DNA from 4 places in the Pseudoalteromonas sp. SG44-5 genome. Region 2 is predicted to be linked to each of the others. Evidence: predicted binding sites of a transcription regulator. Region 2 holds the regulator's gene; each other region holds the start of a gene.
What was found. Region 2 encodes LexA, which represses DNA repair genes until DNA is damaged. Its sites were predicted from a motif close to TACTGTATNNNNATACAGTA; they were not measured.
Positions count from the first base shown of each region.

Region 1 (2,207 bases), on a different contig from region 2:
TTCATCAATAAATAATACATCACCTTCTTCAAGGTTGGTTAGCAATGCGGCTAAATCACCGGCTTTTTCGAGCACTGGCCCTGAGGTTGCCTTTATATTTACCTGCAGCTCGTTGGCAACAATATTAGCTAATGTAGTTTTACCCAAACCTGGTGGGCCAAAAATAAGCAGGTGATCGAGTGCTTCGCCTCGGCTACGGGCCGCTTCAATAAAAATTTCCATTTGCTGTTTAACATGCGGTTGACCACGGTAATCGGCGAGTAATTTTGGCCTAATTGCACGGTCTATAGAGTCTTCGTTGGGTTTTTCAGTCGCGTCAATTAAGCGATCAGCTTCGATCATAGGTTACTCACAGCATTGATTTTAAAGATTCTTTAATAAGAACCTCAGTAGACATATCGGGTTTACTTACTGATTTTACTGCTTTTTGCGCTTGTGGCAATTTATAACCTAGCGACACCAAAGCCGACACAGCATCATCGGCGGCATTATTAGCAATTGTTGCGTCGCTAAACGGCTCAATAACCGCACTGTCGCTGAAAGGGGTGAATAAATCGTTGCCCCAATTTTTTAATCTGTCTTTCATTTCGAGTACTAGCCGCTCGGCGGTTTTTTTACCTACCCCGGGTAATTTAACTAAGCTTGTGGAGTCTTCGTTATTTACACAGCTTACAAATTGCTGCGCCGACATACCCGACAAAATAGCTAAACCTAGCTTTGGCCCTACGCCATTGGCCTTTAATAACTCTCTAAATAAGGCACGCTCTACTTTGTTGTTAAAGCCAAACAATAGTTGTGCATCTTCGCGTACTACAAAATGAGTATAAACAATGGCACTTTCGCCAACTTTAGGTAAGTCATAAAAGCAGGTCATTGGCATTTGCACTTCGTAGCCAACACCACTTACCTCTAATAATATTTCGGGAGGTTGTTTTTCTACTAAAATACCATTTAAGCGACCAATCATAGTTATTTCCTTAAACGTCCTCTAACGGTTTTGCTTGCGCTACCCGCTAGTTTTATTAAATTTTGTTCTGAGTGCGCATGGCAAATAGCAATAGCCAGTGCATCGGCGGCATCGGCTTGTGGCGTACCAGGTAGTTTTAAAATGTTTTTAACCATATGCTGTACTTGAGTTTTATCGGCGCCACCATTGCCTACTACGGCTTGTTTTATTTGCCTTGCTGAGTATTCAAATACTGGTAAGTCGGCCATTGCAGCGCCTACAATAGCAGCACCACGTGCTTGGCCTAGCTTTAAGGCTGAGTCGGGATTGTGCGCCATAAACACTTTTTCTATCGCGAAGGTTTCTGGCGAAAACTGCTCTATAAGCTGGGTAATGCCTTGGTAAATCATTTTAAGTCTTATATGAAACTCATGATCCGCTAATTTAATGCAACCACTGCCTAAATAAGTGAATTTAGACCCCTGATGCGCTACAACACCGTAGCCAGTTAAGCGTGAGCCTGGATCAATCCCTAAAATTATGGCCAAAAAGCACTCTCATTATTGTTATTCGTTAATTAGGCTAATAATGCCAGAGCACTGTATAAATTACCAGTAACAATAAAACAAAAACGCCCACTTAAGTGGGCGTTTTCCTTTTGCTTAAATATTGGCAACTTAACCTAACGCACGCACCAGCCCTTGGGTGTTTTGCTTAAGTGTGCGAGCAATCATAAAATAGCCTAACCCCGCTACAAACACTCCACCTGCCACCGGTCCTATTATCCAAATATGTGGATGTAATTTACCCGCCAGATCAAATAACTGCTGCTGTACAACTAATAGTGCAATATCACTAAAAAAAGCGGCAACTAAGCCGGCCAAACCACCAAGCAATAAAAACTCATATAAAGTAGCGTTTTTAATAAGCCGGCTTTTTGCACCAAGTGTGCGCAGTATTACAATTTCTTGCATGCGCTCGCCTAAGCTTGCTTGCACTTGCGATATTAATACCAGTGCACCACACAACACCACAATAGTAAGTACAAAGCCAATTGCAAGTGACACTTGCTCTATGGTTGATTGTATTTGTTTAACAAAGTTACCTACATCTATGGCGGTAACCGTTGGATAGCTGCGCAGCAATTGGCTAAAGTCGCGTTTTTGATCAGGCTCAATACGTACCGACGAAATATACGTTGCCGGAAAGTCTTTGAGCACATCAGGGCTTAAAATAATAAAAAAGTTTGGCTTAAGGGTGG
Region 1 is NZ_JACJES010000002.1:5,333-7,539, reverse strand. Features, by position in the region: gene ruvB (Holliday junction branch migration DNA helicase RuvB) at 1-342, opposite strand, end outside; gene ruvA (Holliday junction branch migration protein RuvA) at 350-967, opposite strand; gene ruvC (crossover junction endodeoxyribonuclease RuvC) at 970-1,494, opposite strand; gene H5079_RS02440 (ABC transporter permease) at 1,624-2,207, opposite strand, start outside.
Region 1: a site for LexA is predicted at 1,544-1,563, ahead of ruvC (crossover junction endodeoxyribonuclease RuvC). Genes of this name have one in related genera too.

Region 2 (2,207 bases):
CATTTCCATTGTGAACCAGTTACTTTAATAGTGATATCCGCTTTACTGGCATCTTCCATCGCTATTAATGTTTTAGTTGCGGGGACTGCCATTGCTATTAAAATAACAAATGGAATTGCTGTCCAGAGTATTTCTACTTTGGTACTTTCGTGAAATTGAGCAGCAACTGCTCCTTTAGATTTACGATGATGAATAAGTGCCCAAAACATAACGGCAAATACAATCACGCCTATTACACAGCATATTAAAAATATGGTCATGTGTAGTTGATAAACATTATTACTTATATCGGTTACGCCTTTGCGCATATTATATTGGCTATTTGCCAATGCTAACTGCGGAAAAACAAACAATATAAGCCACAAGGTAGAGCTCAATTTACCCATGTGACAGCTCCTTTAATACTGTTGCGAGTGCAAAACAAAAAGACATAAGCTTTAAATGCCAATTTGTTATTTTTTATTTTTGTATTGCTGCCGGATATATAAATATATTTTCTCAAAACTAAAGCTGTGAGTTATTGTTAGTCCAGCCCATTAACAATTAGTTAATAATTGAACAACTAGCAAGTTTTAGTTTGAAAAATAATCAAATAATATTAGGGGATTAGCGTAAATATGGGATTTATTTAATTTTGTTCTAAGCAGGAAGTGAGCAACAGCAAGGGTTACAAATAAAAAGACAGCGATAACGAGTATTAAATACTTAAATGATAAAAAACATAAACTTAATATAATTTTTTCATTGCAGCGGAATTTTCACAAAAAAAAGGCAAAAAAAAGCGCACTAAAAAGTGCGCATTAATTATCTGAGCTATTAAATTATGCCGATATTTTACATAGCTATAACAGCTTAATTGTCACATCCAGTCAGCATTACGAATAACCCCAACAGCTAAGCCTTCAATATTAAAAGATTCGTTTTCAAGATCCACTTCTATCGACGAAAATTCTTTATTTTCAGCATGCAATAATACTTTTTTGCCTGCTTTTTCTAAGCGTTTTACCGTTACATCGTCATCAACGCGGGCAACAATAACTTGGCCATTTTCGGCAACTTGAGTGCGATGAACAGCCAGTAAATCACCATCCATAATACCAATATCTCGCATGCTCATACCATTTACACGCAATAAAAAATCGGCAGCGGGTTTAAACATTAACGGGTCAATTTTACAATGGCTCTCAACATGTTGTTGCGCCAAAATAGGTTCGCCGGCAGCTACACGGCCTATTAACGGTAAACCAAGTTGTTCTGGTTCATCTTCTTCAATAAGTTGAATACCACGGCTAGCGCCTGGTTTCATTTTAATAGCGCCTTTTTTAGCCAGCGCTTTTAAATGCTCTTCTGCTGCATTAGCACTTTTAAAGCCTAATGTTTGTGCAATTTCTGCGCGTGTAGGAGGCATACCAGTGTCTTTAATAAACACTTTAATAAGTTCGAGTATTTGCGCTTGGCGGTTAGTTAATGGTCGCATACAACTGGTTTTCCATACAGTACATTTAACTGTGAGTATATACAGTTATCTGAAAATCGCAAATTTAAATTACTCCTCGCCTTTGCTGCCAAAGGTGGCATTGGTCTAAGCTTAAAATTACCAAGTAAATTACAGATAAAATTACGCAGATCACGATAGTGTTAGTTTTACGTTACATTAATTACATAACTACTAAGTTGTTGCTGTTATTAAAAATTAGTTAGCTATCGTTTTTGTAATGGGCCTTAACTTCATCAATGTGAATTAACGGAGAGTGTTATGAATATCACTGTAGCGGTAATAATTAACGGTCCTAAACGTAAAGTATGGGCGGCAATAACTGACATCGAAAACAGTGCCAATATGCTGTCTGGCATTATTGATGTAAAAATAATCGAGAAGCCACCACAAGGGCTAGTGGGCCTAAGATGGTTAGAAACACGAAAACTTTTTGGCAAAGCAGCCTCAGAAACCATGTGGATCACCGAAGCTGTTACTAATGAATACTATTGCACTCGCGCAGAAAATGGCGGGGCAGTTTATACCACTAAGCTGTCACTTACCGCCGCCGAACCTAGCACCTGTTTAACCATGACTTTTTCTGATAGCTCTGAGTCTATTTGGGTAAAAATGATCTCTGCAGTGATAGGGTTTTTTCTTAAAAGTTCGATGCGTAAAATGCTAAAAAAAGATCTCGATGAAATTAAGCACTATGTAGAAAGCAAAAAGT
Region 2 is NZ_JACJES010000024.1:25,514-27,720, forward strand. Features, by position in the region: gene coxB (cytochrome c oxidase subunit II) at 1-386, opposite strand, end outside; gene lexA (transcriptional repressor LexA) at 860-1,477, opposite strand; gene H5079_RS16125 (SRPBCC family protein) at 1,757-2,207, shown strand, end outside.

Region 3 (2,207 bases), on a different contig from region 2:
AAAATACGTGACAGACAAGCTGTTATAGCGATTTCTTTAAGTATGCTTTCACCTGTTAATAAAGTACTACTTCGTATTATAAAATTATTATTACTCAGTCCGCTGTTTTTAATATTTGCCGTATTTGAAGGCTGGTTACTCATCCCTTTTTTACTACTCGGTGGGTTGTGTTACCCACTACTAACGACTCCAATTGAGATTAACTTTGCTAAAAAGCATTTATGTGAAGCATTAACCCAATATACTAAGGGCGCTTAACGCGCCCTTTTTAACTTAAAACGAAACCTTACCTTCAAGCTTTGCAGCTAATTTTTTACCTATACCTTTTACCATTTTCAAATCCTCTAACGATGTAAAGTTACCCTTTGCTTCGCGATAATCTATAATAGCTTGTGCTTTTTTCTTACCAATACCAGGGAGCTTAGATAGCTGGCTAACATCAGCAGTATTAATATTTAAAGCCGCCTGTTTTACTTGCTGAGTTATTGCTGAGGTATCAACATTTGCGTAGGTAAGAGTTACTGGCAACATACAAAAAGCTGCAGCTAAAATACTATATTTTAGTTTTTTCATCTTTCTTCCTTTTTTGTTCATACATGAACATTTACTTTGTTGTTTATATGTTTAAGTCATAACGCAAAAGGCTTTTACACCTGCACTTTATTAAATACTTAAACCTAACATTCACTCCCTGTGAGATCCTTAACTGCAACGGTACACAAAAGTGATTAAGTTAAATAAAGTAAAGTTAATCTTTGTTGTCAACTATTATCACTTAATATTAATTAGGGGACTTGCAAATTTAGGCACAAACTTGTACTGTACATAAAAACAGTAATCTAATGGTTTATATATACTATATGCCACGCAAGTAAGCAGGAGAAATCATGGCTGTTGTTGTTAAATATGTTGTAGAACGAAACGGAGTCGAGCGCATGACGTTTACTACCAAAAAAGAAGCTGATGCCTATGATAAAATGCTCGATATTGCAGAGTCGCTTGAAATTTTGCTAGAAAAAGTTGATGTACCATTAAGTGAGCAACAAGTAGAGTCACTCGCTTTAGAAATGGCAAAAAGTAAAGATGACTTCATGACAATATTAAAAGGTGGTAAAGAGCCTATAGCCCCTAAAGCTGCTGTAAAAGGCAAAAAAGCAGATAATGTTGCACCCATAGAAGAAAATAGCGACAAAAAAGCGAGTTAATAAATTTTGCATAAAAAAAGGGAGTAACCTAAGTTACTCCCTTTTTTTGTTTATAACTTTTTATAGTTCTTGTTCTACTTCATCAAATAAGGTTGTAATTTCTTTAGCTGGCTCATTGGTCATTAAGCTAACTAATACAATCGCAATACTTGATAAAATAAAGCCTGGGACTATTTCATAAATAACGCTACTTAAACTCGCACCATTAATGGTAATTGGTGCGTATATCCATATAAGTACTGTTGAAGCCCCCACTAACATGCCTGCTAAGGCGCCAGCAAAGTTCATTCTTCTCCAGTAAAGGCTAAACAATACGAGTGGTCCAAATGCAGCGCCAAAGCCTGCCCACGCATTACTCACTAAGTCTAAAATAGAACTATCTCTATCGTAAGCTAAGTAAATAGCAAACATAGCAACTAATGCCACACTAATACGCCCAACAAAAACCAGCTCTTTTTGAGAGGCTTCGCGATGCAGGTATATTTTATAAAAGTCTTCAGTTAACGAGCTTGAACACACTAGCAATTGTGAAGAGATAGTACTCATTACAGCCGCTAAAATAGCTGCTAATAAAAAGCCAGCAATCAATGGATGAAAAACCAATTCAGATAGCACTAAAAATATTGTTTCTTTATCATTTATCGGCATTTCATTTTCTAGTATGAAGGCTGCCCCAAATAAACCAGTTAGTACTGCGCCTATTGCAGATAATGTCATCCAAGACATACCAATGCGTCGCATTGCTGGAATATCTTTAACTGAACGTACCGACATAAAGCGTACTATAATATGAGGCTGACCAAAGTAACCAAAGCCCCAAGCTAACGCAGAAATAATTGCGATGGTAGAGCCACCAGCAAACCAATCTAGCATATTTAGAGAATGAACTTCACTGGCCTTTGGCGAGATAAGTAACAGGTCATATCTTGCATTAGCGAGCGTTTCCATTACTGGGTGATCAAGCATAGTAAACGTTACTATTGGTACTACTAATAGCGCAAT
Region 3 is NZ_JACJES010000007.1:123,196-125,402, forward strand. Features, by position in the region: gene H5079_RS10055 (DUF6170 family protein) at 1-258, shown strand, start outside; gene H5079_RS10060 (helix-hairpin-helix domain-containing protein) at 274-573, opposite strand; gene H5079_RS10065 (YebG family protein) at 888-1,205, shown strand; gene putP (sodium/proline symporter PutP) at 1,266-2,207, opposite strand, start outside.
Region 3: a site for LexA is predicted at 818-837, ahead of H5079_RS10065 (YebG family protein). Genes of this name have one in related genera too.

Region 4 (2,207 bases), on a different contig from region 2:
CTCAACCCAAATGGCTCTGTACCAATCAAACCCTTGGCTAAACCATTGGTCATGTACTTTGGTATTCATGGCATTTTGCATTTCTAGCATCACTACTAGTTTGTTTAAATTGGCAGACATATCAATTCCTGTCGTTTTTGATTAGCTAAATTTTCATTAGTGTAATAATACAGATAAAATGCTTGTTGTGCATTGCTGTATATTTTCATTAGTGTGCTAACTATGTTTATCTTGAAGTCGTAAACTCATGCCATGAGTTTATTAGGTCTATAAAATCTTCAAAACCACAACCACTGCTTAGGCCATTTTCTTCAAGCATTAAATCGTCGTCTTGATAAGCCATAAGATCTTCACTGTCTTGGTGCAGAGCATGGGCTTCAAATAGAGCTTCGTCTTTCGTTAAAATTAAATCTATTTCTTGGCCCTTTAGCGTTAAAGGCTCAAAACTTGAACTCACCGATGCAATAAGCGCTTGCACCATAGCTATTTTATCTTTGCCTATTTCTTCGTTTAACCAGCGGCCAATTATGGCATGCTCGCTACTTATTTTAATGCGTAATCCGCTAATTGGATCGCGAATAAATTGATATTCCATACGTATCGCTTTTAAATCGTTAGTTGCGCAATTATATACGTAAATAGCTGCAGACGCTAAAAAGCAAAATAGCGCCAAAAGGCGCTATTTTATAAAGCTTTAATATTAATTACGTCACGATCTATAACGTGCTGCATCAATAATTGCCCAAACATATACAATAGCGGCAATTATTCCTGGCACAATTAAAAACCATAATGCCGCACCACCAAAAAATAATATAGCGAATATAAGCGCGGCAAGAATACGCCCTTGCACTAGCTGCCCCAACCCCGGGAAAAATATATTACATAATGCTGCGATTACGTTACCGCCTGAACCTTGTCCTGACATACTAACCTCTGTAGTTTATTTAATTTTTATATTTTAGCTATAGAATTACTTACACACTCTATGCCAATTTAATAAATGTTACAAATCATATAGTTGTATTTTTATCAGTTTAACGCTGTGGTGATTTTTACTAAATTGAGGTCAAATTAGCAATTTTTATTATATCTTTTTAACCTTTTTCTTTTTGATTCGCTATCAAGCTACTAGTTTAGAACATAATTTTATGAATAGCTGTGTATAAAAACAGTATTTTATTTAGCCTAACAAAAACACCTGCTATACTGCCCGCATTATTGATTAAAAAGGCGTAACGATGGACGTTTCACAATTACTCGATGGCTTAAACGACAAACAACGCGATGCCGTTGCAGCCCCACTACAAAACATGCTGGTATTAGCAGGTGCTGGGTCTGGTAAAACACGAGTGTTGGTTCATCGTATTGCTTGGCTAATGCAAGTTGAGCAAGCCTCAGCGTATAGTATTTTTGCGGTTACCTTTACTAATAAAGCAGCTAAAGAGATGCGTACTCGCGTTGAAGAGACGCTAAAAGCGCCGGTTGGTGGTATGTGGATTGGTACTTTCCATGGTTTGTCGCACCGTATTTTACGCGCGCACCACCGTGAAGCAAAATTACCCGAAGCATTTCAAATTTTAGACTCAGACGATCAGCTACGTATGATCAAACGTTTATTAAAATCGATGAATATTGATGATAAAAAATGGCCCGCTAAACAGTTTGGTTGGTACATAAGCGCTAAAAAAGATGAAGCACTTCGCCCTAAAGATATTCAAGCCTACGATATTAACGAGCAAATGATGCTGCGCGTGTACGCGGCGTATCAAGAAGCATGCGACAGAGCAGGCTTAGTCGATTTTGCCGAAATACTACTGCGCAGCTACGAAGTACTCAAAAATAACCCTACACTACTGCGCCATTATCAACAGCGCTTTGCACACATGTTAGTAGACGAGTTTCAAGACACCAACACCATACAATACGCATGGTTAAAACTACTTGCTGGCGACTCCAATAGTATTATGATTGTTGGCGATGACGATCAGAGTATCTATGGTTGGCGCGGTGCAAAAATAGAAAACATTAAACGTTTTTTAACTGACTTTAGCGCAGAGACCATTCGTCTTGAGCAAAACTATCGCTCTACCGCCACTATATTAAAAGCCTCAAATGCCCTGATCCAAAATAACTCAGAGCGTATGGGTAAAAGCTTATGGACCGACGGTAACGAGGGCGAACCTATTTCTATTTACGCCGCATTT
Region 4 is NZ_JACJES010000009.1:103,568-105,774, forward strand. Features, by position in the region: gene H5079_RS11475 (dUTP diphosphatase) at 1-120, opposite strand, end outside; gene H5079_RS11480 (YacL family protein) at 227-595, opposite strand; gene H5079_RS11485 (hypothetical protein) at 710-928, opposite strand; gene uvrD (DNA helicase II) at 1,242-2,207, shown strand, end outside.
Region 4: a site for LexA is predicted at 1,158-1,177, ahead of uvrD (DNA helicase II). Genes of this name have one in related genera too.